4 regions of the Streptomyces sp. P9-2 genome follow, and region 2 is predicted to be linked to each of the others. Evidence: riboswitches for the same ligand, from Rfam matches in the RefSeq annotation. Region 2 holds a riboswitch; each other region holds the start of a gene.
The links. A riboswitch is a leader RNA that binds a small molecule or an ion and turns the genes downstream of it on or off. The one in region 2 is predicted to bind cobalamin.
Positions count from the first base shown of each region.

Region 1: linked by a shared signal. The riboswitch ahead of ACQY0Z_RS01060 (ribonucleoside-diphosphate reductase subunit alpha) and the one ahead of metE (5-methyltetrahydropteroyltriglutamate--homocysteine S-methyltransferase) in region 2 are both predicted to bind cobalamin.
Region 3: linked by a shared signal. The riboswitch ahead of ACQY0Z_RS28435 (ABC transporter substrate-binding protein) and the one ahead of metE (5-methyltetrahydropteroyltriglutamate--homocysteine S-methyltransferase) in region 2 are both predicted to bind cobalamin.
Region 4: linked by a shared signal. The riboswitch ahead of ACQY0Z_RS16245 (cobalamin biosynthesis protein) and the one ahead of metE (5-methyltetrahydropteroyltriglutamate--homocysteine S-methyltransferase) in region 2 are both predicted to bind cobalamin.

Region 1 is NZ_CP192633.1:226,712-233,642, forward strand. Features, by position in the region: gene nagB (glucosamine-6-phosphate deaminase) at 246-1,031, shown strand; gene ACQY0Z_RS01040 (GntR family transcriptional regulator) at 1,190-1,954, shown strand; gene ACQY0Z_RS01045 (DUF3311 domain-containing protein) at 2,191-2,412, shown strand; gene mctP (monocarboxylate uptake permease MctP) at 2,409-4,037, shown strand; gene ACQY0Z_RS01055 (GNAT family N-acetyltransferase) at 4,121-4,624, shown strand; cobalamin riboswitch at 4,674-4,844, shown strand; gene ACQY0Z_RS01060 (ribonucleoside-diphosphate reductase subunit alpha) at 4,970-6,931, shown strand, end outside.
Region 2 is NZ_CP192634.1:81,347-88,277, reverse strand. Features, by position in the region: gene ACQY0Z_RS32990 (alpha/beta fold hydrolase) at 1-702, opposite strand, end outside; partial or broken gene ACQY0Z_RS32985 (telomere-associated protein Tap) at 1,175-1,567, opposite strand; cobalamin riboswitch at 1,833-2,029, shown strand; gene metE (5-methyltetrahydropteroyltriglutamate--homocysteine S-methyltransferase) at 2,203-4,518, shown strand; gene ACQY0Z_RS32975 (hypothetical protein) at 4,862-5,035, opposite strand; partial or broken gene ACQY0Z_RS32970 (3-oxoadipyl-CoA thiolase) at 5,246-5,504, opposite strand; gene ACQY0Z_RS32965 (MSMEG_0565 family glycosyltransferase) at 5,785-6,861, opposite strand; gene ACQY0Z_RS32960 (carbon-nitrogen hydrolase family protein) at 6,901-6,931, opposite strand, start outside.
Region 3 is NZ_CP192633.1:6,286,430-6,293,360, reverse strand. Features, by position in the region: partial or broken gene ACQY0Z_RS28450 (GNAT family N-acetyltransferase) at 1-480, shown strand, start outside; partial or broken gene ACQY0Z_RS28445 (5-methyltetrahydropteroyltriglutamate--homocysteine S-methyltransferase) at 754-996, shown strand; gene ACQY0Z_RS28440 (class I SAM-dependent methyltransferase) at 1,356-1,787, shown strand; cobalamin riboswitch at 1,842-2,019, shown strand; gene ACQY0Z_RS28435 (ABC transporter substrate-binding protein) at 2,048-3,073, shown strand; gene ACQY0Z_RS28430 (FecCD family ABC transporter permease) at 3,070-4,185, shown strand; gene ACQY0Z_RS28425 (ABC transporter ATP-binding protein) at 4,182-4,967, shown strand; gene ACQY0Z_RS28420 (hypothetical protein) at 5,308-5,586, opposite strand; gene ACQY0Z_RS28415 (electron transfer flavoprotein subunit alpha/FixB family protein) at 6,252-6,931, opposite strand, start outside.
Region 4 is NZ_CP192633.1:3,552,177-3,559,107, forward strand. Features, by position in the region: gene cobN (cobaltochelatase subunit CobN) at 1-1,074, opposite strand, end outside; gene ACQY0Z_RS16240 (cobyric acid synthase) at 1,071-2,582, opposite strand; gene ACQY0Z_RS16245 (cobalamin biosynthesis protein) at 2,579-3,520, opposite strand; cobalamin riboswitch at 3,640-3,780, opposite strand; gene ACQY0Z_RS16250 (hypothetical protein) at 3,964-4,185, opposite strand; gene ACQY0Z_RS16255 (inorganic phosphate transporter) at 4,214-5,473, opposite strand; gene ACQY0Z_RS16260 (class II aldolase/adducin family protein) at 5,629-6,360, shown strand.

The sequences.
Region 1 (6,931 bases), on a different replicon from region 2:
CCGCGCCCTGGACGGACGCAGACGGGTCCACCACGCAGCCTAACCCGACCGGGGTCCCGGCGGGGCGGGTCGGACGCCACGATTTCGGGACACCCGGGCGCCGGGGGCGGTTTCGGACCGGGTGCGGGTTTCGCCTCGGCGGGCGGGCGGCCCTCTGCTAGATTGAGATTGGTCTAAACCACATGGTCCCGGCACCTCCCGGGGCCCGTCCCAGTCGAGTCCACCGGAAGATCGGCAGGCCCACCGTGGAAGTTGTTATCGTTGCGGACGCCAAGGCGGGAGGCGAGCTCGTCGCCGAGGCCATGGCGCGACTGCTGCGGCACAAGCCCGACGCCCTGCTCGGCGTGGCGACCGGCTCCACGCCGCTGCCCGTCTACGAGGCGCTGGCGGCGAAGGTCCGCGCCGGCGCCGTGGACACCTCCCGTGCGCGGGTGGCCCAGCTCGACGAGTACGTGGGACTGCCCGCCGACCACCCCGAGTCCTACCGCTCGGTGCTGCGGCGCGAGGTGCTCGAGCCGCTCGGCATCCCGATGGACGCGTTCCTGGGCCCGGACGGCACGGCCGAGGACGTGCAGGCCGCGTGCGAGCGCTACGACCGCGCGCTGGCCGAGGCCGGCGGCGTGGACCTCCAGCTGCTCGGCATCGGCACCGACGGGCACATCGGCTTCAACGAACCGTGCTCCTCGCTCGCCTCGCGCACGCGGATCAAGACGCTGACCGAGCAGACCCGGGTGGACAACGCCCGCTTCTTCGACGGCGACATCGGCCAGGTGCCGCACCACGTCATCACCCAGGGCATCGGCACCATCCTGGAGGCCCGGCACCTGGTGCTGCTGGCCACCGGCGAGGGCAAGGCGGACGCGGTCGCCGCCACCGTCGAGGGCCCGGTCGCCGCGGTGTGCCCGGCGTCCGCGCTCCAGCTGCACCCGCACGCCACCGTGGTGGTCGACGAGGCCGCCGCCTCCAAGCTGAAGCTCGCCGACTACTTCCGCCACACCTACGCCAGCAAGCCGGAGTGGCAGGGCCTCTGACCACCGCCCGTGGTCTGGACCATCACTGGTCACAGGGGTATACAAAAGGGATCACGGAGCGCGCGAGGGGCCCGCCCCCGCCCGGAGCCGTGCCACGATGTCAGCCGTGGCCGACGGTCTGTCGGCCGCTTCGGCAGCCGGAGCCGGGAAGGCAGAGCATGAGCACCGACGTCAGCAGTACGGAGAACGAGGGTGGGACCGCGGTCCGTACGGCGCGCGTGCCCAAGTACTACCGGCTGAAGAAACACCTGCTCGACATGACCGAGACCGCGCCCCCCGGCACGCCGGTCCCGCCCGAGCGCACGCTGGCGGCCGAGTTCGACACCTCGCGCACCACCGTGCGCCAGGCGCTCCAGGAACTGGTGGTCGAGGGCCGTCTGGAGCGGATCCAGGGCAAGGGCACCTTCGTCGCCAAGCCCAAGGTGTCCCAGGCGCTCCAGCTCACCTCGTACACCGAGGACATGCGCGCCCAGGGTCTGGAGCCGACCTCGCAGCTCCTCGACCTCGGGTACATCACGGCCGACGACCGGCTCGCGGGTCTGCTCGACATCACCGCGGGCGGACGCGTGCTGCGCATCGAGCGGCTGCGCATGGCCAACGGCGAGCCCATGGCCATCGAGACCACCCACCTCAGCGCCAAGCGTTTCCCTGCCCTGCGCCGCAGCCTGACGAAGTACACGTCCCTCTACACGGCCCTCGCCGAGGTGTACGACGTCCATCTCGCGGAGGCCGAGGAGACCATCGAGACGTCCCTGGCCACGCCGCGCGAGGCGGGCCTGCTGGGCACCGACGTGGGCCTGCCGATGCTGATGCTGTCCCGGCATTCGCTCGACCGGGACGGGCAGCCCGTGGAGTGGGTGCGGTCGGTGTACCGGGGCGACCGGTACAAGTTCGTCGCGCGCCTCAAGCGCCCCCAGGACTGAGACAAGCAGCCGCCGGCGTGACCGCAAAACCCGACAGACCGGGTGGTTGACAGGATTTTCGTTGCTGTTGCCTTGCGGTTGCGCTGCTGCTGCATTCCGCCCCTCCTACGGGGGGTTACGACCGCCCCGCGCCCTCACCTACATTGCCGCGAGCCAACGTCGGCGATCAGTGAGGGGACGGGAGCCGTCAGATGTCACAAACCCCGCAAACAACTCCAGGGCCGGTGGTGACGCCCATGCGCGTCGTCATCGGCCTCTGCCTGCTCGCACCATTCGTCGCCATGCTGTGGGTCGGGTCCTACGCAAAGACCGACCCGGTCTTCATCGGCATCCCGTTCTTCTACTGGTACCAGATGCTGTGGGTGCTGATCTCCACCGCGCTGACGATGACCGCGTACAAGCTCTGGCAGCGTGACCAGCGCGCCCGCTCGGCCGCGAAGGGTGGTGCGGAGCAGTGAACGACGGCGTGAACGGCGTGGCACTCGCCGTCTTCATCTTCTTCTTCGTGCTCGTCACCGTGATGGGCTTCCTGGCCGCGCGCTGGCGCAAGGCCGCGAACGAGCACACCCTCGACGAATGGGGCCTGGGCGGGCGCTCGTTCGGCACCTGGGTCACCTGGTTCCTGCTCGGCGGCGACCTGTACACCGCGTACACCTTCGTGGCCGTCCCGGCGGCGATCTACGCGGCGGGCGCGGCCGGCTTCTTCGCGGTGCCGTACACGATCCTGGTGTATCCGCTGATCTTCACCTTCCTGCCCCGGCTGTGGTCGGTGTCCCACAAGCACGGCTATGTGACGACCTCCGACTTCGTGCGCGGGCGGTTCGGCTCGAAGGGGCTGTCGCTGGCCGTCGCGGTCACCGGCATCCTGGCGACGATGCCGTACATCGCGCTGCAACTGGTCGGCATCCAGGCCGTGCTGGACGTGATGGGCGTCGGCGGCGGCGAGAACACCAACTGGTTCGTCAAGGACCTGCCGCTGCTGCTCGCCTTCGGTGTGCTGGCCGCGTACACCTACTCGTCGGGTCTGCGGGCGCCGGCGCTGATCGCGTTCGTCAAGGACACGCTGATCTACATCGTGATCGCGGTGGCGATCATCTACATCCCGATCAAGCTGGGCGGGTTCGACGAGATCTTCGCCTCCGCGCAGGAGGCGTACAGCGAGACCAACCCGGCCACGGGCGCCCCGCGCGGCGCCCTGGTGCCGGGCGAGGCGGGCCAGTGGACGTACGCCACGCTGGCGCTGGGCTCGGCGCTCGCGCTGTTCATGTACCCGCACTCGATCACCGCGACGCTGTCCTCGCGCAGCCGTGACGTGATCCGCCGCAACACCACGATCCTGCCGCTGTACTCGCTGATGCTGGGCCTGCTGGCGCTGCTCGGGTTCATGGCGATCGCGGCCGGGGTGAAGGTGCAGAACGGCCAGCTGGCCATCCCGCAGCTGTTCGAGAACATGTTCCCCGACTGGTTCGCCGGTGTGGCCTTCGCGGCGATCGGCATCGGCGCGCTGGTGCCGGCGGCGATCATGTCGATCGCCGCGGCGAATCTGTTCACCCGCAACATCTACAAGGACTTCATCAAGCCGGACGCGACGCCCAAGCAGGAGACCGCGGTCTCCAAGATCGTGTCCCTGCTGGTCAAGGTGGGCGCGCTGGTCTTCGTCCTCACCATGGACAAGACCGTCGCGATCAACTTCCAGCTCCTCGGCGGCATCTGGATCCTGCAGACCTTCCCGGCGCTGGTGGGCGGCCTGTTCACGCGGTGGTTCCACCGCTGGGCGCTGATCGGCGGCTGGGCGGTCGGCATGATCTACGGCACGGTCGCCGCGTACGGGGTGGCGTCGCCGACGCAGAAGCACTTCGGCGGCTCCGCCAAGGAGATCCCGGGCATCGGGGAGATCGGCTACATCGGTCTCACCGCCTTCGTGATCAACGTGCTGGTCACGGTCGTCCTGACTTTCGTCCTGCGGGCGGTCAAGGCGCCGGAGGGCGTCGACGAGACCCAGCCGAAGGACTACACGGCGGACGCCGGCGACCCGGGCGTGGAGGTCGAGCTCCCGCCGGCCACGGCGGGCAGCGCGCACTGACACGGTCATACATACACACGGCAGCGGGCCGTCGGTGGAAAACCGGCGGCCCGTTGTCGTGCCCGTGCGGCAGACTCCCCCGCATGGACATCGTCATCCGGCCGGTGACCGCCGGCGAACACGCGGAACTGGGTGAGATCACGGCGCAGGCCTATCTCGGTGACGGCCTGCTGGACTTCGGGGAGTCGGACGGCTACCTGGGCGAGCTGCGGGACGTGGCGAAGCGGGCGGCGGCGGCCGAGGTGCTGGTCGCCGTGGCGGACGGCACGCTGCTGGGCGGGGTGACCTTCGTGCCGGGCCCCGGCCCCATGGCGGACCTCGCCGGGCCCGGCGAGGCGGAGATACGCATGCTGGCGGTCTCCGCCGCCGCCCGCGGCCGGGGCGCCGGCGAGGCTTTGGTGCGCGCCTGCGTCGACCGCGCGAGGGCGCTCGGCCGTACGCGGATGGTGCTGTCCACGCAGCGCAGCATGCACGCCGCGCACCGGGTGTACGAGCGGCTGGGCTTCACGCGCAACCCGGCGCGGGACTGGAACCCGCTGCCGGAGGTGGACGACATCCTGCTGCTGGTCTACGAGCTGACGCTCTGACAGCTCCGCGCGGCCCGTTCACCCGGCGCCAGCATAACCCTCGCGCGACACAACATATGGGTCCGTCGGCGGCACCCGGCACAAGATGTATGCTCATGCTCGCTGTCGCCGCAGGGGAATCCGGTGCGAATCCGGAACTGTCCCGCAACGGTGTACCCATGCCTGCCCACGGGCGCGCACGGGAGTCAGTCCGAGGACCTGCCGACAGTGCGCCCGGCCCTTCCGGTCCGGGTGCCCTGACGTCCGGGCCTCGCGGAATGGGCCGGTGGACGCGACGCCGCGTGCGTTCGTGTGCTGCCCCCTGCGCTCTTCGAGGCCCCCGTGCCGAGCGAGGGAGAGCCCCACGTGACCATCGCGCCAGCCGATCCGGCTTCAGCGACCCGCGTGACCGAGGAGAGCGACGGCCCCGGGGCCGCGCTGCTGCGGACCCTGACCCAGCTGACCGCCGACCTGCCCGACGCCGACCCCGGCCGGGTGGCCGCGGCCGCGCTGCGCGGCCGGTCCGCCGCCGCCGACGAGGCGGAGCTGCGGGACCTGGCCACCGAGGCGGCGGCCGGGCTGATCTCCGAGGACCCCGCCTACTCCCGGCTCGCCGCCCGGCTGCTGACGCTCGGCATCCGCGCCGAGGCCGCCTCGCAGGGCGTCACCTCGTTCACCGGCTCGGTGGCCGCCGGGCACCGGGAGGGCCTGATCGGCGACCGGACCGCCGCGTTCGTCCGGCTGCACGCGGACCGTCTGGACGCGCTGATCGACACGGACGCCGACGACCGCTTCGGCTACTTCGGGCTGCGCACCCTGCACAGCCGCTACCTGCTGCGCCACCCGGTGACCCGCAAGGTCGTGGAGACGCCCCAGCACTTCCTGCTGCGGGTCGCGTGCGGGCTCGCCGAGGACGAGAGCGAGCGGGCGCTGGAGGAGGTCGCCGCGCTGTACGGGCTGATGAGCCGGCTCGACTATCTGCCCTCCTCCCCCACGCTGTTCAACTCCGGCACCCGCCACCCGCAGATGTCGTCCTGTTACCTCCTGGACTCCCCCCAGGACGAGCTGGACTCCCTCTACGAGCGCTACCACCAGGTCGCCCGCCTCTCGAAGCACGCCGGCGGCATCGGCCTGTCCTTCTCCCGCGTCCGCGCCCGGGGTTCGCTGATCCGCGGCACCAACGGGCACTCCAACGGCATCGTGCCGTTCCTGAAAACGCTGGACGCCTCCGTCGCCGCGGTGAACCAGGGGGGCCGCCGCAAGGGCGCCGCCGCGGTCTACCTGGAGACGTGGCACGCGGACATCGAGGAGTTCCTCGAACTGCGCGACAACACCGGCGAGGACGCCCGCCGTACGCACAACCTGAACCTGGCGCACTGGGTGCCGGACGAGTTCATGCGCCGGGTCGCCGACGACGCGCAGTGGTCGCTGTTCTCCCCGGTGGACGTGCCCGAACTGGTCGACCTGTGGGGCGAGGAGTTCGACACGGCCTACCGGGCCGCCGAGGCCAAGGGCCTGGCCCGCAGGACGCTCCCGGCGCGCGAGCTGTACGGCCGGATGATGCGCACCCTCGCGCAGACCGGCAACGGCTGGATGACCTTCAAGGACACCGCCAACCGCACCGCCAACCAGACCGCCGAGCCGGGCCACGTCGTCCACTCGTCCAACCTGTGCACGGAGATCCTGGAGGTCACCGACGACGGGGAGACGGCGGTCTGCAACCTCGGCTCGGTCAACCTCGCGGCGTTCGCCGGCGAGGACGGCATGGACTGGGAGCGCCTGGACGCGGCGGTCCGCACCGCCGTGACGTTCCTGGACCGGGTGGTCGACATCAACTTCTACCCGACCGGGGAGGCGTCCCGGTCCAACAGCCGCTGGCGCCCCGTGGGTCTGGGCGTGATGGGGCTGCAGGACGTGTTCTTCCGGCTGCGGCTGCCGTTCGACTCCCCCGAGGCGAAGGCGCTGTCCACCCGGATCGCCGAGCGGATCATGCTCGCCGCGTACGAGACGTCCGCGGGACTGGCCGAGCGGCACGGCCCGCTGCCCGCCTGGGAGAAGACCCGTACCGCGCGGGGCGTGCTGCACCCCGACCACTACGGCGTCGAGCTCGCCTGGCCGGAGCGCTGGGAGGCGCTGCGGACCCGGATCGCCGCGACGGGCCTGCGCAACGCGCTGCTGCTGGCGATCGCGCCCACGGCGACCATCGCGTCCATCGCGGGCGTGTACGAGTGCATCGAGCCGCAGGTGTCCAACCTGTTCAAGCGCGAGACGCTGTCCGGGGAGTTCCTCCAGGTCAACTCGTACCTGGTGGAGGACCTCAAGCGGCTC
Region 2 (6,931 bases):
CGGGATGGTCTTCCACGCGACGGACTGCGTGGGCTCGTTGCCGGAGGCGGCGGTCGCGGGCCGCTGGGTGGCGGCGAGTACCTGTGAGCGGCTGGCGTCGAGCCGGTTGCTCAGGAAGACGTCAGCGAATTTCTCCGGTTTGAGATACAGGTCCACGTTCGTGGGGTCGCCGCCGAGCGGTACGGCATTCAGGGCGGTCGGCACCGGGGCGTTCGGGTCGTCGGTCACCCGGCTGCCCGGGTACTTGGCAGCGAGCTGGAAGGCCGTCTCGCCTTTGTCGGGCGCGAACCCTGCGATGTAGACGAGGGACTCGACGTTGGGGTTGCCGGCGGCCGCGTTGGTGATCACGGCTCCTCCGTAGGAGTGGCCGACCAGGACGATGGGGCCCTCGATCGCCTTCAGCTGGGCGGCAAGGTAGTCGGCGTCGCCGGAGAGGCTGCGTAGAGGGTTGGCGGTGGCCACCACGGGATAGCCCTGGTTCTGCAGTGCCTGGACGATCCGGTCCCAGCCGGAGGCGTCCGCCCAATAGCCGTGCACCAGTACAACTGTCGGTTTGGCACCTGTGGACGTAGCGCCCGTGGGAGTCGTACCGCCTCCGCTCTCGGACGCCAGGCAGGGACCGGCGGTCATCAAGGCGGCCGCGGGGAGCAGGACGGCCAGGGGGAGGGCCCTCCGGGCAGCTGTGCGTCGTATGTGCTTCATGACCCTTCTTCCTCTGAGGTGAGGGGAGAGACTCCTGCCCACACTGCATTCGAGTGAAGAACGCGGCACCACGGCGTAGCCATGCGAGTGAATAACAGTCACACATAGTGAATGAGGGGCCTGGCGGCGCTGACTGCGGGCCGCCTTCGCCCGGAAACCGTTCCGCCGAGAGATAGAGGGCACCGGTGCAGTCGGCATGCTCCCGGTGACTCGTCAGCTCCCGCATCCGGCCGTCGTCTCCGGGGAGGAAGCCCAGACCGGCGTCGGGAACACCGCAGACGGCATCGGATCGGCCGGACATGCCTCGAGCGCGGTACGACCGGACAGTGTCCGGGGCCGGTGCTCGCGGTTCCACCCGCGTGTGCGGAAAGGCTCCAGGGCCTCCGCGCGCGGCTGGAGGCGGTCCGGCATCCGATCCCTCTCCACGCCAGCCGCGGGCGGCGGGTGCCGGGGGTGGTGTGGGCGGCCACGGTTACTCGCCTTCGTCAAGCACGGCGTTGCCGCCCTTGATGTGGCGGGCGGGGTTGAGGCCCTGCTTCATCAGGTCGACCGCCCACTGCATCGACTGGACGCCCTCCAGCTTCGCCAGGCCGGGCGTGGGCCCGAGGCGGAAGGCTCCGGGGATGGGCTTGCCGGACTCCGCGTAGGGCAGGAAGTCCAGCGGGCTCGGGCCGGGTGAGGGGTAGACGACGTAGTCGGAGAGCACCGCCAGCGGGTACAGGCCGGTGAACTCCGCCATCTTCAGCATCTTACGGTGCATGTTGACCCGGGCCTTGGAGATGACGGCGGCGCGGATGTCCGGGCGCCAGGTCGGGCGCTGCATGGCTGGCCACAGCTCGCCGTCCTTGTAGCCCTTGCCCTGCGGGTTCTAGAACAGCTTCCCAATTCTGCCGGCCGAGGGCCCGAGCACGCGGCCTCCGCCTCCGCTGTTCCAGCGGATGGTCGCGACATAGGCTGAGGGGCCCGCACCGCTGCTGGGGTGCCCGCGCGGCGCGATGGAGAGAGGGGCGGGAAGCATGAGTGCGGCACTTCCAGCCCCTCGCTGTGGTTCCTTCGACGAGCTCTCCCTCACTTTCGCATTCTGGACGGTGTTCTTCTGTACATGGCGCTACCCCGTAGGCTGGCCGCAGCAGCTGGTTCGCCCCGTCCGCCAGGCGGGATGCGTCGTAAGAGGGAACCCGGTGGGAATCCGGGACTGCCCCGCAGCGGTGAGCGGGAACGACCGCCGTCATACGCACTGGGTCCGACGTACGGGTCTGGGAAGCGACGGCCAGTAGGTGTCCTCCGGCAGGAGGACGTGCCCGCAAGTCCGAAGACCTGCCAACTGCCCGCGCGCAGACCGATCCGTGCGCGGACATCCCGGTGACCTCGAGGGCGGGCCGGCGTACACACCGGACGGAACGACCGTGCCAACCACGCGGGCCGTTGCCGGACGGTTCGTCATCCCCTTCGCGCTTTCGTCCCGTCTCCGGGATCTCAGGGAATAATCTCGCGAAGGAGATCTCCGTGACATCAGCCGCTGCAGCACGAGCCACCGTGTACGGTTACCCCCGCCAGGGCCCCGACCGGGAGCTGAAGAAGGCCATCGAGGGTTACTGGAAGGGCCGCGTCACCGCTGACGCCCTCCATGCCACCGCCGCCGAAATCCGCCGCAGCAACTGGCGGCAGCTCGCCGATGCTGGCGTCAACGAGGTGCCCACCGGCGACTTCTCGTACTACGACCACGTCCTCGACACCACCGTCATGGTTGGCGCGATCCCAGAACGGCACCGCGCCGCCGTCGACGCCAACGCGATCGACGGCTACTTCGCCATGGCCCGCGGCACCCAGGATGTCGCACCACTGGAGATGACCAAGTGGTTCGACACCAACTATCACTACCTGGTCCCCGAACTGGGCCCCAACACCGTCTTCGCGGCCGACTCCACCAAGCAGGTTGCCGAACTGAAAGAAGCCCTCGCCCATGGCCTCGCGGCCCGGCCTGTACTCGTCGGCCCCGTCACCTACCTCCTGCTCGCCAAGCCCGCCCCCGGCGTGCCCGCCGACTTCCAGCCGCTGACCCTCCTGGACCGGCTGCTGCCCGCATACGCGGAAGTGCTCGCCGACCTGCGCGCGGCCGGCGCCGAGTGGGTGCAGCTCGACGAGCCCGCCCTCGTCCAGGACCGCACCCCGGCCGACCTGAACGCCGCCGAGCGCGCCTACCGCGACCTGGGCGCCCTCACCGACCGGCCCAAGCTGCTCGTCGCCTCCTACTTCGACCGCCTCGGCGATGCCCTGCCGATCCTGGCCAAGGCTCCGGTCGAAGGTCTCGCCCTGGACTTCACCGAGGCCGCTACCGCCAACCTGGACGCCCTGGCCTCCGTCGGCGGACTGCCCGGCAAGCGGCTGCTCGCCGGCGTGGTCAACGGCCGCAACATCTGGATCAACGACCTCCAGAAGTCGTTGTCCACTCTCGGCACACTCCTCGGGCTCGCGGACCGGGTCGATGTCGCCGCCTCCTGTTCCCTGCTCCACGTTCCGCTGGACGTCACGGCCGAGCGGGACATTGACCCGCAGATCCTGCGCTGGCTGGCCTTCGCCCGGCAGAAGACCGCCGAGATCGTCACCCTCGCCAAGGGCCTCTCCCGGGGCATCCACACCATCACTGGCGAACTCACCGCAAACCGCGCCGCACTCGCCTCCCGAGCCGCCTCACCGATCACCCGCGACCCGGCCTTGCGGGCCCGCACCGAGGCCGTGACGGACGCCGACGCTCGCCGGTCCCAGCCGTACGCCGAACGCGCCGCGGCCCAGCGCGCCCGCCTCGGCCTGCCGCTGTTGCCCACTACGACCATCGGCTCCTTCCCGCAGACCGGCGAGCTGCGCACCGCCCGTGCCGACCTGCGCGCAGGCCGCATCGACACCGCCGACTACGAGGAGCGCATCAAGGCCGAGATCCGGGAGGTGATCTCCTTCCAGGAGAAGACCGGCATCGACGTCCTGGTGCACGGCGAACCTGAACGCAACGACATGGTCCAGTACTTCGCCGAGCAGCTCACCGGCTACCTCGCCACCCAGCACGGCTGGGTCCAGTCCTACGGAACCCGCTACGTCCGTCCGCCCATCCTCGCCGGCGACATCTCCCGCCCCGAGCCGATGACGGTGCGCTGGACCAGGTATGCCCAGTCGCTCACCGAGAAGCCGGTCAAGGGCATGCTCACCGGCCCGGTCACCATGCTCGCCTGGTCCTTCGTCCGCGACGACCAGCCGCTCGGCGACACCGCCCGGCAGGTCGCCCTCGCCCTGCGCGACGAGGTACACGACCTGGAGGCCGCCGGCGTCTCGGTCATCCAGGTCGACGAACCCGCCCTCCGCGAGACCCTGCCCCTGGGGGCCGCCGACCGCCCGGCCTACCTGGCGTGGGCCACGAAGGCGTTCCGGCTCACCACCGCCGTCGTACGGCCGGACACCCAGATCCACACCCACATGTGCTACGCCGAGTTCGGCGACATCATCCAGGCCATCGACGACCTCGACGCCGACGTCATCAGCCTGGAAGCCGCCCGCTCCCATATGCAGGTCGCCCGCGAACTCGCTACTCGCGGCTACCCACGCGAAGTCGGGCCGGGGGTCTACGACATCCACTCCCCCCGCGTGCCGAGCGTTGAGGAGGCTGCAGAACTGCTGCGCACCGGCTTGAAAGCCATTCCCGCTGAACGGCTCTGGGTCAACCCCGACTGCGGCCTGAAGACCCGCTCCTGGCCCGAGACCCGAGCCTCCCTGGAGAACCTGGTCGCCGCCGCCCGCACCGTCCGGAGCGAGCTGTCCGCCTCCTGACAGAGGAACGCGGCGGGCCGGGACGCCACAAGCGTCCCGGCCCCGACCCACAGCACCGCCATGACCAAGGCGCGCCTCAGCCTCCGTCCGTCCGTCGGGCGGGCGCAGGCAGAGCGGCACCTCACTGCGGCGCCCCTCAGACCAGCCAGCAGTCACCGCACTTCGAGCCGCCTGGCGCACGGCAAGTTCGGAGCGGGTGAGTACACCTGTGCCCGCCGGGCGTCCGGTGTTCAGCAGCTCGGTCGTGAGGTCGGCGAGCGGTCCGCGTTCGGCGGGATGGAGTGCGTGCCCGACGGGCGCCGCCTTTGCGAAGCACCGACGCCGAATTGCCGTTCGGGATGGGTCAGATCAGGCGCTCCATCCAGACGAAGGCGAGGCCGATCACCCCCGTTCCGACGCCGTAGCATGCGCCGCGCAGCAGATGCGCCAGGGCGACGCGCCGTCGGTGGGTGATCCAGTGCAGGGCTACGGTGAACCGTTCCCGGCCCGTGCGGGCCTTGTGGGGGCTAGGGTTCATGGCAGACGTCCCTTTCGTGATGGCGTCGGTGTGGGGAGCCTCCTGGCCGGTGGCCTCGGAACCGGTGGCCAGGTGGCTCTCCTGCTGTCCTCCCGTGCGGGGCTCGGGGCTGTGCGGCTACGCCCTGCGGGTGCGGCCAGCCACAGTCGGCTGGCGGTATGCGCTCCGGACTTCCAGCGGAGTGCTCAAGGTTCGACGAGGAGGGCGAGGCCCCTGGCGGACGCCGATGCAGAGGGTGGCGACGCCGATGCCGCCGCCCTTGCGGGCGAGCTGTGGCCACGGTGCCGGCGAGGCGGGCGCCGGAGGCGCCGAGCGGTTGGCCGAGGGCAATCACGCCGTCCTGCAGGTTGAGAATTGCCGGGTCGAACTCGGGCCATTCGGCCACGCAGCCCAGCACGTGGGCGGCGAAGGCCTCGTTCAGGTCCAGGACTGACAGCTCGTCGAATTCCTTGCCCGCCTTGGCGAGAGCACCCTCGCGCGGTGCGCTGGCCACCTTCCTGTACGGCGGTGACAAGAAGTGGGAGTCCAAGTGAGTCCGGGAACGCGGCATCCGCCGCCACCGCGTCCAGCTGAACGTGCGCCCTTTTGGTCGCTTGGCCGTCACTTTCCACCGCCCACCGCCGTGCCTCCCGGACCACGTCGGACGTTCCGCACATCGTGCGGCGCGTTAGCAGTCCCGCGCGACGGCGCATCCCTCCACCCGGCACACATCTCGCGTTCCGAGCATGAGGCGTTGGTCGTCCGGCCGTTCAGCGCAGCGTGCGGTAGAAGTTCAGGTGGCGCTGGGCCGCGGCGGCCCAGGTGTGACCTGCGGCGAGCTCTCGGCCCGCCGTGCGGCGTACGGGGTCGCCGTTCGTGAGCGCCGTGCCGAGCTCGTCGGCCAGGTCCCGGGGGGTGTCGGCGAAGCGGGCGGAAGCGCCGAACACCTCACGCAGGACGGGCAGGTCGCGGACCACCAGAGGAACCCCCGCGGCGAGGGCCTCCATCGCGGCCAGGCCGAAGCCTTCCTTGACGGAGGGGAACGCGAACGCATCTGCGGCGCCGACGAGCGGCGGGAGATCGTCCTCCGGGACCTGGCCCAGGACGACCGGTTCGAGGCCGAGTTCGGCGGCGCGCTCCTCCCAGCGGGCGCGGTAGTCGCGGTAGTCGAAGAGGGTCTCGCCGCCCGCGATCACCAGCCGCACGTCCGGGTGGTCGGCACGCAGGAGCGCGTACGCCTCCAGGAGGTCCAAGGAGCCCTTGCGGGGTTCGATGCCGCCGACGGTGAGGACGTAGCGGCCGATGCGGGTTCGCCAGGCAGCGCGGGCCGCCGGGTCGGTGACGGCGAAGCGGTCATACGCCACGCCGTTGGGTATGACCTCCGCCTTCAGGCCCCAGCCCTGGGCGAGTTCGTCGGCGACCGAACGCGAGACGCAGACGTGGGCGTACGGCTCGACGATGGCGCGCTCGTGGCAGGCCGCCAGCTCGGGCGTGGTGAAGTGGTCGACGTGGTGCACGGTGCGGACGCAGCGGCCGGCCGCGTTGGCGCTGATGCAGTCCTGGGCGTGGATGACGTCGTACGGGGTGGGGTCGAAGGCGTCGCGGAGGGCGGCGATGGAGCGCAGGATGCGTTCCCCGACGGTCTCCGCCGCGGGTCCGTCGGGGAACGGCACGATCCGTACGCGCACATCCGGGTCGACCGCGCGGAAGAAGCCGTCGTCGCCGCCCCTGCCCAGGGACCAGACCGTGACGTCCTGCCCGGTGGCGGCGAGGGCCTCGGCGAGGGCGAGAGTGTGGACGACGCCACCACGGGGCTTGGTGGAGTAGCTCAGCAGGGCGATCTTCACGAAGGGTCCTCCCGGCACGGCATGAGGGGGTCCGGTACGTCATGAGGGGTTCTCCCGGTAGGCCGCCGGG
Region 3 (6,931 bases), on a different replicon from region 2:
GCCCTGGCACGAGGACGAGGCGCAGACAACCGAGTTCGCCTCCCGGCTGCCGGCGGACGTGCGGCGTGCCGGGTTCACCGCCGCGACCGCCGTGCGCGACGGGGAGATCGTCGGCTTCGCCACCGCGTGGACCACTCCGTCCCCCTCCCCACCGACCGCGGCTATCCCCGGGCGGCCGCCGGCCTCGGCAACGACCGCACCGCCGACTGGCTGTGCGGAGCCCGGGAAATCGACGAACTCGCCGTCCGGCCCACCGCCCGCGGCACAGGCCTCGCCGCCCGCCTCCTCGAAGCGGTGACCGCAGACGCGCCCGAGGGGCGGGCATGGCTGCTCACCTCGGTCCGGAACGGGCGGGCCATGGCCTTCTACCGCCGCCACGGCTGGACGCAGGCCACCCACCTCTCCCCCGACGGCAAGGGCATCGTCGTCTTCCTCGTCCCGCGCCACCCCGCCCGTTCCCTCGCCCCGCTCCACCTGTGAGCCTTCGGAGCCCCGCCTTGCCCACCGCTCAAATCCGCCGCCATTTCCTCGACATCGTCACCGAGCGCGCCACAACGTGGTCCTCGGCGCCCCACTGGGAACCGATGCCCCGACCTTGCTGTTCGTCAAGCACTGGCCCAGGGCGGCGAGGTCCTGGCACCGTTCCGGGCGCGTGACAGGGGTCACCGCCCGGATCACGGACGTCCGCGTTCCTGAAGCACGGGAGGCGAGGTCGGCACGGTTCGCCGCCAGGTCGGCGGCGATGGCGTCGGTGCCCCGGAACTGGCCTCGCACGGCTACCCGCGCGAGGCCGGACCGGGTGTCTACGACATCCACTCCCCGCGCGTCCCGAGCACTGAGGAGGCCGCGGACCTCCTGCGCACCGGTCTACGGGCCATCCCGGCCGAGCGGCTGTGGGTCAACCCCGACTGCGGCCTGTAGACCCGTGCCTGGCCCGAGACCCGGGCCTCGCTCGAATACCTGGTGGCCGCCGCCCGCACCGTCCGTGACGAGCTGCACGAGCGGCTCGGGATGGGGCTCGGCACGATCGGCGTCGTCCTGGCCGTGGCATCGCTCGTGCAGTTCTCCGGCGGCATCGTCGGCGGAGCCCTAGCGGACCGCACTGCGCCGCAGCCCTCGCTCCGATGCCGTGGTCTTCGGCCAGCAGCGGCTGGCCGCGGGCCGGAGCGCCTGCGCGAGCGGCGTGCTGGTCGGGCAGTTGTACGGCCTCGGCGAACGGACCGGACACACCGGTTGGTTCCTGCTGTTGGCAGCCGCCCAGTGTCTGCTGCTTCCCCCTCTTCTGCTCACGCTGCGCCGCCGCACGGCGCGGCGACCTCTCCCCGACGACGACCACGAAGGAGCACTGACACGCGATGACACGGACGGGCGGCTTCCAGGACGATGACTTCTGGACCGAGTTCCACGACTTCCCCTTCTCCGAGCAGCGCCACGAGCGGGCAGAGGAACTGCTGGACACCTCTCCCCTACTGACCTTCCCGCAGGGTTCGCGCGTACTGGACCTGGGGTGCGGACCGGGGGTGTTCACCGTGCCGCTCGCCCGCCGCGGCCACCGCGTGACCGGAGTGGACGTGGACGAGTGGGCGCGGCGGCGCAGCGAATGGGTTCTGGTCCGGGGCGAGCGGGTGACGCGGGCCACCTTGACGTGGTTCGTGTACAGCGCGGTGGAGCTGCGGCGGATGGCCGAGGAGGCAGGGTTCGACCGCGTGGAGGTCTTCGGTGGGTTCGACGGGCGCCCCTACGGCGAGAGTACCGAGCGGCTCCTTCGGGCGGTCCGCGAAGCGTGAGGGGGCGCGGGGCATGCGGCCGGGTTCGCACGCCCTTTTGCCGTCGGCTCGGAGGAACGTAGGATCACCTGGTCATCGCCGCGACGGGAGACAGGAAGCCGGTGCGAATCCGGCACGGTCCCGCCACTGTGACCGGGGAGCGCCCCTCCAGCATGCCACTGCGCTGTGCGCGGGAAGGCGGAGGGAACGTCGATCCGGGAGTCAGGACACTGGTCCGTCGCGGGCCCGATCCGAGGAGCGCGGACTCCAGGAGGCTTCACGTGTCCCCTTTGTTCACCCCTGCCCGCCCGCGCGGGTTCCTTCGTGCCGCGGCCGCTGCCGTGGCTCTCTCGTCAGTGCTGCTGATCACCGGCTGCGGCTCGTCCGACGGGACCGACGGTGACGGGAAGGCCACCGCGGCGGCACTGGCGGGCTTTCCCGTCACCGTCGACAACTGTGGCGTGAGGACGACCTATGACGAGCCTCCGTCGCGGGTGGTCACCATCCACCAGCACCCTGCGGAACTCATGCTCGCCCTCGGGCTCAAGGACCGCATGGTCGGCACGGCCTTCCCCGACTCCGCCGTCCTGCCCGAGCTGAAGAGGGATTACGAGGCGATCCCCGAACTGGCGGAGAAGGAACCGTCGTTCGAGAAGATCCTGGACGCCGAACCCGACTTCGTCTACGGCGGCTACGGCAGTGCCTTCGCCGAGAACGAGGGCCGCTCCCGCAAGGCGTTCGCCGACGCCGGCATCGACACCTACCTCAACCGTGAGTACTGCGGCAGGAAGCGGGCGACGATGAAGGACACCTACGGCGAGATCCGCACCATCGGCAAGGTCTTCGGTGTCCCGGACCGGGCCGACGAGCTGGTCACGGACCTGCAGACCCGCGTCGGCAAGGCCGCAGCCAAGGTCGAGGGCGAGCCCGAGGTGCCCGTCTTCGTCTACGACAGCGGCGACAAAAGCGCCTTTACCGCGGGCGGCAAGAGCCTGGGTACGGAGCTGATCCGGCTGGCCGGCGGCGAGAACGTCTTCGCCGACCTCGACGACGTCTTCGGCGACGTCTCCTGGGAGCAGGTCGTCGAGCGCAAGCCCGAGGTCATCGCCCTCTACGACTACGCCGGCTCCGGAAGCGTGAGAGAGAAGAAGAAGTTCCTGCTCTCCCAGCCCGCGCTGGCCGACGTACCCGCCGTCAGGAACAAGCGCTTCGTCGTCCTGCCGCTGACCGCCACCCTGGTCGGCATCCGCTCGGCCTACGCGGTCGAGGACCTGGCCCGCGGGCTGCACCCCGAGAGCTTCCGGTGACCCAGGCCGCCACCGGCACGCCCGCCGAGCGGACAGTTCCACGGCGGGAGGCCACCGGGTCAGGACCGGGCCGTACGCGGCAGGCCGTCATCCTGCTGGCCCTCACCGCGTTGCTCGTCGTCTCCGCCACGGCGGGCCTGACGATCGGCTCCGTCCAGGTGCCGCCCGTCCAGGTGTGGGGCATCGTGACGCACGCGCTGGGCGCCGACTGGCAGGATCCGGACTGGTCAGGGGCGCGGGAGACCATCGTGCTGGACGTGCGGGCACCGCGGGTCCTGCTGGGCGCGGTCACCGGAGCCGGCCTGGCGGTGATCGGCACCGCTCTGCAGGCTCTGGTGCGCAACCCGCTCGCCGAGCCGTACCTGCTCGGCGTCTCCTCGGGAGCATCGCTCGGCGCGGTCTCCGTGATCGTGTTCGGGTTCACCCTCTTCGGGCCGGTCTCCCTGTCGGTGGCCGCCTTCGTGGGCGCCCTGGCCGCGCTTGTGCTCGTGTACGCCACCGCCCGCACCGGCGGACGCATCACCGCGTCACGGCTCGTGCTGTCCGGAGTGGCGATCGCCGCGGTGCTCACCGCCGTGCTCCACCTGCTGTTGCTCAGCACCGGCCGCGGCAACGAAGCTCGCGCGGTCCTCGCCTGGACCCTCGGCGGCCTCGGCGGCGTCAACTGGAGCACGCTGTGGCTGCCGAGCACGGCCCTGCTGCTCGGTGTCGGCGTCCTCATGGTTCATGCCCGCCACCTGAACCTGCTGCTGGCCGGCGAGGAGACGGCGACCACGATGGGCCTGGACGTCGCCCGCTTCCGCGCCCGGCTGTTCGTCCTGCTCTCCCTCGTCACGGGCGTGCTGGTCGCGGCGGCCGGGCCGATCGGCTTCGTCGGGCTGATGATGCCGCACATCGTGCGCCTGTTCGTCGGCGGCGACCACCGCCGGGTCCTGCCGACGGCGGCACTCGGCGGAGCGGTCTTCCTCGTCTGGGCCGACATCGCCGCACGGACGGTCGCCGCACCGATGGAGATACCCGTCGGCGTCCTCACCGCCCTGTGCGGCGGGCCGTTCTTCCTGTGGCTGATGCGCCGGGACGCCCGGCGCGGCACCGACCGAGGAGTGGCATGACCGCGACCGAACTGAGCGTCGACGGCGTCACGCTCACCGCCGGAGCCCGCCACCTGGTGCGCGACGTCTCCCTGACCGCCCGCCCGGGCGAGACCATCGGGCTCGTCGGCCCCAACGGCAGCGGGAAGTCCAGCCTCCTGCGCGCCGTCTACCGCGTCCTGCGCCCCGACACCGGCCAGGTCCGCGTCGACGGGGACGACGCCTGGTCGCTGCCGGTGCGGCAACTGGCCCGCACCGTGGCGGCAGTGGTCCAGGACTCGGCGGCCGACTTCGACCTCGCCGTCCGTGAGGTCGTCGCCATGGGCCGCACCCCGCACAAACGGCTCCTCGCCGGCGACACCCCCGAGGACGTCGAACTCATCGACTCCGCCCTCCTCGCGGTCGACGCCGTCCACCTTGCCGACCGTCCCTTCGACCGGCTCTCCGGCGGCGAGCGCCAGCGCGTACTCATCGCGCGCGCCCTCGCCCAGCAGCCCGCCCTCCTCGTCCTCGACGAACCCACCAACCACCTCGACATCCGGCACCAACTGTCCGTGCTCGGCGCCCTGCGCCGCCTGCCCGCCACCGTGCTGCTCGCCCTGCACGACCTCAACCTGGCCGCCTACTACTGCGACCGCCTCTACGTCCTGCACCAAGGCGAGGTCACCGCCTCCGGACCGCCCTCCGAGATTTTCACCCCCCAACTCCTGGCCGAGGTCTACGGAGTGGCGGCGGAAGTCACCACCCATCCGCGCACGGGCGCCCCTCAGGTGACCTTCCTCCCCGAAGAGCCACGCAGATGAAGGCTCCATCCACACCCATCCGCGCCACCTGGGACGGAACGGGGAGCGTGGCCGACACCTCCAGGGCACCGAGGTTCCCAAAAGGGTGCTGGTCTTTGCGGGAGCCGATGCCATGCTCTGGTCGACCGCGGAGAGTTCCTGGCCGGCGTGCCCCGTACCGGTCGCAGAGGTCGCGTCGTCGCCCCGTCGGTGCTCCAGGTACTCGAAAGTGGGGAACTCGGATGCAACGATGCCCATGACGGACTCAGAAACCCGCCGTCCAAAAGCCCCGCCGGGCCGCACCTACGGGGCTTCTCGTGGAATGCCACTGTGACAGGCGCTCTCACGCATCTGTCACCAACTACGCCGACTCCCCCACCTTGCGGTGCTTCAGCTTCGCCGGCTTGTGCGTGTTGGAGTGGATCTGCTCATGCACCCGGTAGACATCGTCCGCCACAACGTTGTGGATGTTCACTGCCCGGGCTTCCCCGTTTCGCAAGCCGCAGCCCACCATCATGACGATCTCAAGCGCGAGATACTCGTCAGCGGCGGTCAGCGCCTTCTTCACGTGGACGAGGGGCGGGATAACCACTTTCCGGCGGACGTACTCTTGGACCGCCTGCACAGGATCGTCCGCCATGGCCCCCTGCCACAGGCGTCCCGCAGGATCGCCTTCAGAGTGCGGAAGCTGTTCACCTGGTTCCGCGGCCCACCCGCTCGGCCTCCAACTCGTCCAGGAAACGCTCGACCACGATCGGCGTGACAGAGTTCAGCTTCCTTGATCCGAGACAGGGAACGATGTGCACGTTAAGAGAAAGACGACGGCCCCGTCCGTTGGCGAAATTCGCCGGGAACTCGGTCAGCAGACGGTCGCGGAATACGCGAAGCAGTGGCGGCCCCGGCAGCGCAGGATGACGGAGTACTCCACGGGTGGCACGTGGACAACTCCATCAGGACTTAATCATGGTGCGCAGCACTCCGGACTCCTGAAAGACGGCTCCCTGTCTGCATTTTGCAGGTCAAGGGCTTTTTCCACACTCTGCAACGAGTCGCACGTCCGGGCAGCTTCCCCCAGGTCTCTCAGAACTCATGCTGACCACTGCCGACTCTTCTGATGGATCGCCAGGCAACTGCAGGAAGGCCCGACCCGTTCCCCGGAGCCCTCACGACGCCCCCAAGCCTACGAGGCGCCTTCCGGAACGGCGTGCGTGATCACCTGTCACTCAGGCGTTCTGGGCAGTAGTCAGTGGACACAAGGATCGTGGCAAGGTGTCTCAAACACTTTCTGGCGTCGAGGGCTGAGCCTCAGCCCTTGCGGGCCTTGACCTCCTCGGTCAGCTGCGGGACGACGTCGAACAGGTCGCCGACGACGCCGAAGTCGACCAGCTCGAAGATCGGGGCCTCGGCGTCCTTGTTGACGGCCACGATGGTCTTCGAGGTCTGCATGCCGGCGCGGTGCTGGATCGCGCCGGAGATGCCGTTGGCGATGTACAGCTGCGGCGACACCGACTTGCCGGTCTGGCCGACCTGGTTGGTGTGCGGGTACCAGCCGGCGTCGACGGCGGCACGCGAGGCGCCGACGGCCGCGCCGAGCGAGTCGGCGAGGGCCTCGATGATCGCGAAGTTCTCCGCGCCGTTGACACCGCGGCCGCCGGAGACGACGATCGCGGCCTCGGTGAGCTCCGGACGGCCGGTGGACTCACGCGGCGTGCGGCCGGTGACCTTGGTGCCGGTCGCCTGCCCGGAGAAGGTGACGCTCAGGGACTCGACCGCGCCGGCGGCCGGGGCGGCCTCCACGGCGGCCGAGTTCGGCTTGACCGTGATGACGGGGGTGCCCTTGGAGACGCGGGACTTGGTGGTGTAGCCGGCGGCGAACACCGACTGCGTGGCCACCGGGCCCTCGTCGCCGGCCTCGAGATCGACGGCGTCGGTGATGATGCCGGAGCCGATGCGCAGCGCCAGGCGGGCGGCGATCTCCTTGCCCT
Region 4 (6,931 bases), on a different replicon from region 2:
CGCCGACGCGGGCGTGTCCAGGCCGACCGCGTTGCCGACGCGCGAGTGCTTTGTCGGGTAGGCGGTGAAGACCAGCGCCAGCTTCTTCTCGGCGTTCGGCTTGTGCCGCAGAGCAGCGTGCCGTACGGCGATCCCGGCGACCCGCGCGGCGCGCTCGGGGTCGGCGACGTACACCGGCACGTCGTCCTGGCCCTGCTCCTTGAAGGAGAACGGCACGGTGATCAGCCGGCCGTCGAACTCGGGGATGGCGACCTGCATGGCCGCGTCCATGGGGGAGAGGGCCGCGTCGGACTCCTCCCAGGCGGCCCGTGAGGTGGTGAGGCACAGGCCTTGCAGCACGGGGACGTTCAGCTCGGCGAGCGCGCCGACGTCCCAGGCCTCCTCCTCGCCGCCCGCCGACGCCTGCGAGGCGTGGCTGCCGCCGGCCGCGAGCACGGTGGCGACCAGCGCGTCCGCCCGGCCCAGCAGCGCGTACAGCTCCGGGTCGGCGCCGCGCAGGGAACCGCAGTACACGGGAAGCGCGTTGGCGCCGCGTGCCTCGATCGCGTCGCACAGGGTGTCCACGAACGCGGTGTTGCCGCTGAGTTCGTGGGCGCGGTAGAAGAGCACCCCGACGGTCGGGCGTCCCGGCTGCTCGACCCTTGAGCCGTGCACGCCGAACTCCGGCATCCTGCGGGGCTGTTCGAAGCCCTCGCCGGTCAGCAGCACGGTGTCCGACAGGAAGCGCGCCAGCTCGGCGAGGTTCTCCGGGCCGCCCTCGACGAGGTAGCGCAGCGCCTCGGCCACCACGCCCGCCGGGACGCTCGACTCGGCCATCAGCTCCGCGTCCGGCACGCTCTCCCCGCCGAGCAGCACCGTGGGGACGCCGGACGCCTTCAGCGCGGCCAGGCCGTCCTCCCAGGCGCGCTTGCCGCCGAGCAGCCGCACCACGGCCAGGTCGGCGCCGTCGAGCAGCGCGGGCAGTTCCTCCGCGACGTCGACGCGGGTGGGGTTGCCGATGCGGTAGCCGGCGCCGGAGGCCCGGGCCGCCAGCAGGTCCGTGTCGGCGGTCGACAACAACAACACAGTGCTCATGCGGGCGCTCCCGGTGGAATGAAGGGCAGTCCTCGTGGCGCGCCGGACTCGATGAGCCGCCACAGCGCGTCCGTGTCCGCGTGCTGTTCGATCAGGTCGCCGAGCCGGTCGAGCTGCTCCTCGCGCAGCGCGGCGAAGGAGGTGTCGGGGGCCGGCACGAAACGGCGTCCCGCGCGCTCGGCGACCGCGCGCAGGAACGCCCGCCGGAACCCGTCCGACTCCAGCGCCCCGTGCCAGTGCGTGCCCCACGTGCCGCCGACCCGGCAGCCGTCCAGGAAGGCGTCTCCGCCGTTGACGTCGGCGATCCCGTGGTGGATCTCGTAGCCCTCGACGCGCTCGCCGAGGGCCTCGCCGACGGGGCGGGCCAGGGTCTTCTCGCGGGCGAACCGCACCCGGACGGGCAGCACGCCGAGCCCGTCCACATGTCCCGCGCGGCTCTCCACGTCGTCCTCGATGTGCTCGCCGAGCAGCTGGAAGCCGCCGCAGATGCCCAGCACCGGCCGGCCCTCGGCGGCCCGCCGCACCAGCGCGTCCGCGAGACCCCGCTCGCGCAGCCAGCGCAGCGCCTTCACGGTGCCGCGGGTGCCGGGCACCACCACCAGGTCGGCATCGGCGAGTTCGTCCGGCCGGTCCACGAACCGCACCACGACGCCCGGTTCGGCGGCCAGCGCGTCGACGTCGGTGAAGTTGGACATCAGCGGCACCGCGCACACCGCGACCCGCAGCACCTCCTCGCCGGCCGGCGCGGCCACCTCGGACTCCCGCACGGCGCCGCGCAGGGAGACGCGCAGCCCGTCCTCCTCGTCGATGCCGAGCCCGTGCCGGAACGGCAGCACGCCGTAGGTGCGCCGCCCGGTGAGGCCGTGCAGCATCTCCAGGCCCGGCTCCAGCAGGGAGACGTCCCCGCGGAACTTGTTCACCAGGAACCCGGCGACCAGCTGCTGGTCCTCGGGGGAGAGCAGGGCGACCGTGCCGAAGAAGGAGGCGAAGACGCCGCCCCGGTCGATGTCCCCGACGACCAGCACGGGCAGCCGGGCGCCCCGCGCGATCCCCATGTTCACGATGTCGGTGCGGCGCAGGTTGATCTCGGCGGGGCTTCCGGCGCCCTCGCAGATCACCGCGTCGTACGCGGCGCGCAGCTGCTCCAGGCAGCCCAGGACCGTGCCGAGAAGCTTCTCCTGGCGGCCGCCGTGGTAGCCGCGGGCGCTCATCTCGCCGACCGGGCGGCCCATCAGCACCACCTGGCTGGACCGGTCGCCGCCCGGCTTCAGCAGCACCGGGTTCATCAGCGCCGTCGGCTCCACCCGGCACGCCTGCGCCTGCATGGCCTGCGCGCGGCCGATCTCGGCGCCCTCGCGGGTGACGAACGAGTTCAGCGACATGTTCTGCGCCTTGAACGGCGCGACCCTCACCCCCTGGCGCACCAGCCACCGGCAGATTCCGGCGGTGACCACGCTCTTGCCTGCGTCCGAGGTGGTCCCGGCGACCAGCAGTCCGCGACCGCTCACTGGGCACGTCCCTTCAGCACGCGCCGCGCGGCCACCCCGGCCGCCAGCGCCAGCCAGCCGACGCGCCGCGACAGGCGCACCGCCCGGTCGATGTCGGTGACGGCGACGGGGCGTCCGCCGCCGTTGAGGACGGGCCGGTGCTCGACCCGCCCGCCGTAGGAGAGGGTTCCGCCGAGCCGCACGCCGAGCGCGCCCGCGAAGGACGCCTCCACGGGACCGGCGTTGGGGCTGGGGTGCTTCGCCGCGTCCGCGCGCCAGGCCCGTACCGCCCCGCGCCGGTCGGGACCGGTGAGCGCGGCGAGGACGGCCGTCAGGCGCGCGCCCGGCCAGCCGGCGACGTCGTCGAGCCGGGCGGACGCCCAGCCGTAGCGGAGGTACCGGGGCGACCTGTGACCCACCATCGCGTCCAGGGTGTTGACGGCCCGGAAGCCCACCAGGCCCGGCACCCCGGCGACCGCGCCCCACACCAGGGCGCCCACCACGGCGTCGGAGGTGTTCTCGGCGACGGACTCCACCACGGCGCGGGCGATTCCGTCGGCGTCCAGCGCCTGCGGGTCACGGCCGCACAGGTGCGGCAGCCGCGCGCGGGCGGCCTCGACGTCCCCGTCCTGGAGCGCCCGCCCGACGGCGCGCGCCTCCCGGGCCAGCGAGGTCCCGCCGACGACGGCCCAGGTGGCGACGCCGGTCAGGGCGACGGAGGCGGCGGGGGAACGGCGTACGGCGCGGGCGGCCAGGCCGGCGAGCGTGACGGCGCCGCCGACGCACACGGCGGTGTGCACGGCCCCGCGGCCACGGTCGTCCCGCCACAGCACCCGCTCCACGGCAGCCGCGGCCCGCCCGAAAGCGGCGACCGGGTGACCGCGGCGGGGATCGCCGAGCAGCAGGTCGCCGAGGAGGCCGGCGGCGGCGCCGTACGCGAACACGCGATCGGCACCCATGGGTTCAGCCGGTGACGGATCCGGAGGGTACGGCCCCGAAGGGGGGTGGGGTGTCGCTGGTCGACCTCGGCAGGCTGCCGCGCATGGCGATATGTCCTCACTCAGGGTGTCCGCGCCCTGGTTCGACGAGACCGGCGGCGAGAGTTCCTGGCTCCCGGGGTTCGCACCCCGGTGACAGTGGCGGGACCGCGCCGGATTCGCACCGGCTTCCTCTCCTGCCGCCGTATTGGCGGAGGCAGTCCACCATGCCCCTGGAAGGGCCGTCAACTTGCCTTTGACCTGCGGGGCTGAAGTGTGCCGAGGCCCACAGAGGGGCTCACGTGGGTGAACGCCGTGAGCGGCCCGTGGACGCGCGCGCACGTCCGGCACGGGCGGGGACACGGCGACGGGCGGGACGGGAGCCGCTGCTCCCGTCCCGCCCGCTCACGCGTGCGGCCCGTCGGTCAGGCCATGATCAGGTAGATGCCGTAGCCCACGGCCGCCGCGCAGGTGGCGAAGCAGGCGTAGGCGCCGGTGACCGCGAGGGCCGCGGACCGGCCCTCGGCGGACGCCCGCTCGCGGCGGGACAGACCCGAGATGCCGAGGGTGAACAGGGCCACCAGGGCCACGGTGACCACGAGGCTGACGCCGAACACGGAGCCGAGGGCCGCCCAGTCGATCTTCATGCTGCTACTTCCTTCGTGCCGGACGCGGTCAGACGGTCGAGGCGGCCGACGGGGCCTGCGGGTCGGCGGTGGCCGGGGCCGGGATGGTGGCCGACAGTTCCTCGGAGGGGCCGGCCGGGGGCGGGGTCACGGCGGCGATCGCCTGGGTGACCACACCGGCGGGCTCCTCGGAGGCGGCCTCGGGGGTGTCGTGGTCGTTGACGTTGGTGTGGTCGACGACCTCGCGCCGGGAGATCTTCCAGATGGCCGCGCTGGAGGCGACCAGGAAGACGGCCACGACGGCGGTGCCCCAGCTGCCGAAGCCGCACACCCACTCGGCGATCGCCGCGACCAGCGCGGCGGCCGGCAGGGTCAGGCCCCAGGCGACGAACATCCGGGTGGCCGTGGACCAGCGGACCACGCCGCCCTTGCGGCCGAGGCCCGCGCCCATGACGGAACCGGACACGGAGTGCGTCGTGGAGAGGGAGAAGCCCAGGTGCGAGGAGGCCAGGATGACCGTCGCGGCGCTGGTCTGGGCGGCGAAGCCCTGCTGCGGCTGGAGGTCGGTCAGGCCCTTGCCCATGGTGCGGATGATGCGCCAGCCGCCCAGGTAGGTGCCGAGGGCGATGGCGAGACCCGCGGAGAGGATGACCCACATCGGCGGGTCGGAGTCGGGGGCTACGGCGCCGCCGGCGACCAGGGCGAGGGTGATGATGCCCATCGTCTTCTGCGCGTCGTTGGTGCCGTGGGCCAGGGAGACCAGGCCGGCCGAGGCGATCTGCCCGGCGCGGTAGCCCTTCTCGGAGGCCTTGGTGTCGGCGCCGCGGCCCATGCGGTACGTGAGCCGGGTCGCGAACATCGCGGCGATGCCGGCCACCAGCGGGGCGGCGATCGCGGGGAGCAGGACCTTGGTGACCAGCACGTCGCCGTGGACCGCGCCGAAGCCGGCGGAGGCGACCGTGGCGCCGATCAGACCGCCCATGAGGGCGTGCGACGAGCTGGACGGCAGGCCGACCAGCCAGGTGAGGAGGTTCCAGAGGATCGCGCCGACCAACGCGGCGAAGATGACCTCGGGACGGATGCCGGCCTCGTCGACGAGGCCTTTGGAGATCGTGTTGGCGACCTCCACCGAAAGGAATGCGCCGACAAGGTTCAGCACGGCGGACATGGCCACCGCGACCTTGGGCTTGAGCGCACCGGTCGAAATGGTCGTTGCCATCGCGTTCGCGGTGTCGTGGAAACCGTTCGTGAAATCGAACGCGAGTGCGGTTACCACCACAATCGCGAGGATCAGCGAGAAGCTTTCCATTTACCCAGGCAATCGTTCGAGGTCATTGGCTGGTCGAACGTAGGTAACCAGGGTGAACGGAAGATGAACTGGAACGGGCATCGGGGTGACCGTAAGAGGGGGTGTGCGCTCCGCCGTCCGGCCCAGGCGGCCTGGGCTCCTGGCAGGATCTCCACATGGCCGAACAGTACGGGACAGGACAGGAAGCGGAGGGCGCTCTGCGTGGCGTCCCGGGCACGCGCGGTGAGGGCTCTCCGGGGCCCGGCGAAGGGGTGGCGGAGGCCTGGTCGGAGCTGGTCGGGACGGCCCGCAGGACCGTCGCCGACGGCCTCGTCGTCGGCACCTCGGGCAACGTCTCCGTACGGGTCGGGAACACCGTCCTCGTGACCCCCACGGGCGTCCCCTACGACCGGCTCACCCCGGACGACGTGACGGGCGTGGACCTCACGGGCCGGCAGGTGCTCGGCACGCTGGTCCCGACCAGCGAACTGCCCCTCCACCTGGCCGTCTACCGCGCCACCGACGCGCGCGCCGTCGTCCACACGCACGCCGTGCACGCCACCGCCGTCTCCACGCTCGTCGACGAACTTCCGGCGATCCACTACATGACCGCGGCCCTCGGCGGCCCCGTCCGCGTGGCCCGCTACGCCACCTACGGCACCCCGGAACTGGCCGAGAACACCCTCCACGCCCTCGAAGGCCGCACCGGCTGTCTGATGCGCAACCACGGCACCCTCACGTACGGCGCCGGCCTCGCCCAGGCGTACGACCGCACGGCCCAGCTGGAGTGGATGTGCCGCGTCTGGCTCACGGCCTCCTCGGTCCCGGGCCTGACCCCGGCCCTGCTCAGCCCGGAACAGCTCGCGGAGGCGGGGGAGCGGTTGCGGGGGTACGGGCAGCGGGGGTGAGGGGGTGTCGGCCTGGCGGCCGGTAGGGGAACGCCCTGGGGCCCGGGGTGTCCGGGCGGGGCTGCCCGCCGGCCGGGGAGTGGGGTGGGCGGGGTCGCGCTGCGGGTGGCGGTGCTGGTGGTGTGGCGGGTGCGGGACACCGCCCGGGCGACCCTGCCAGGCCGCTCGGCCCGTCGGGAGAGAGCCGCACCGACCGGTGGAGCGTCGTAGGGCGTCTGTACTCGGGCGGCTCCGCGTGCCGCCTCGGACGCCCGCTTTCCCGTCCGGCCGGCGGCCTGGCGTCTCGGACAGCGAGGAGGCTCCGTCGACCGAGGGCCGTCCGCCCACGGGTGTCATGTCCGCCTCGGGAACGCCACCGGGCCCGGGTGATGCACTCGGCCGACCGCTCACCCGGCCGACCGCTCACGCGGGTGAGCGCTCACCTGGCCGGAGGCCGACCGCACCCGGGGACCCCGGCCCCGGGCCGTCTCTCCGTCGGCCGAGGGCCGTCCGCCCACGGGTGTCATGTCCGCCTCGGGAACGCCACCGGGCCCGGGTGATGCACTCGGCCGACCGCTCACTCGGCCGACCG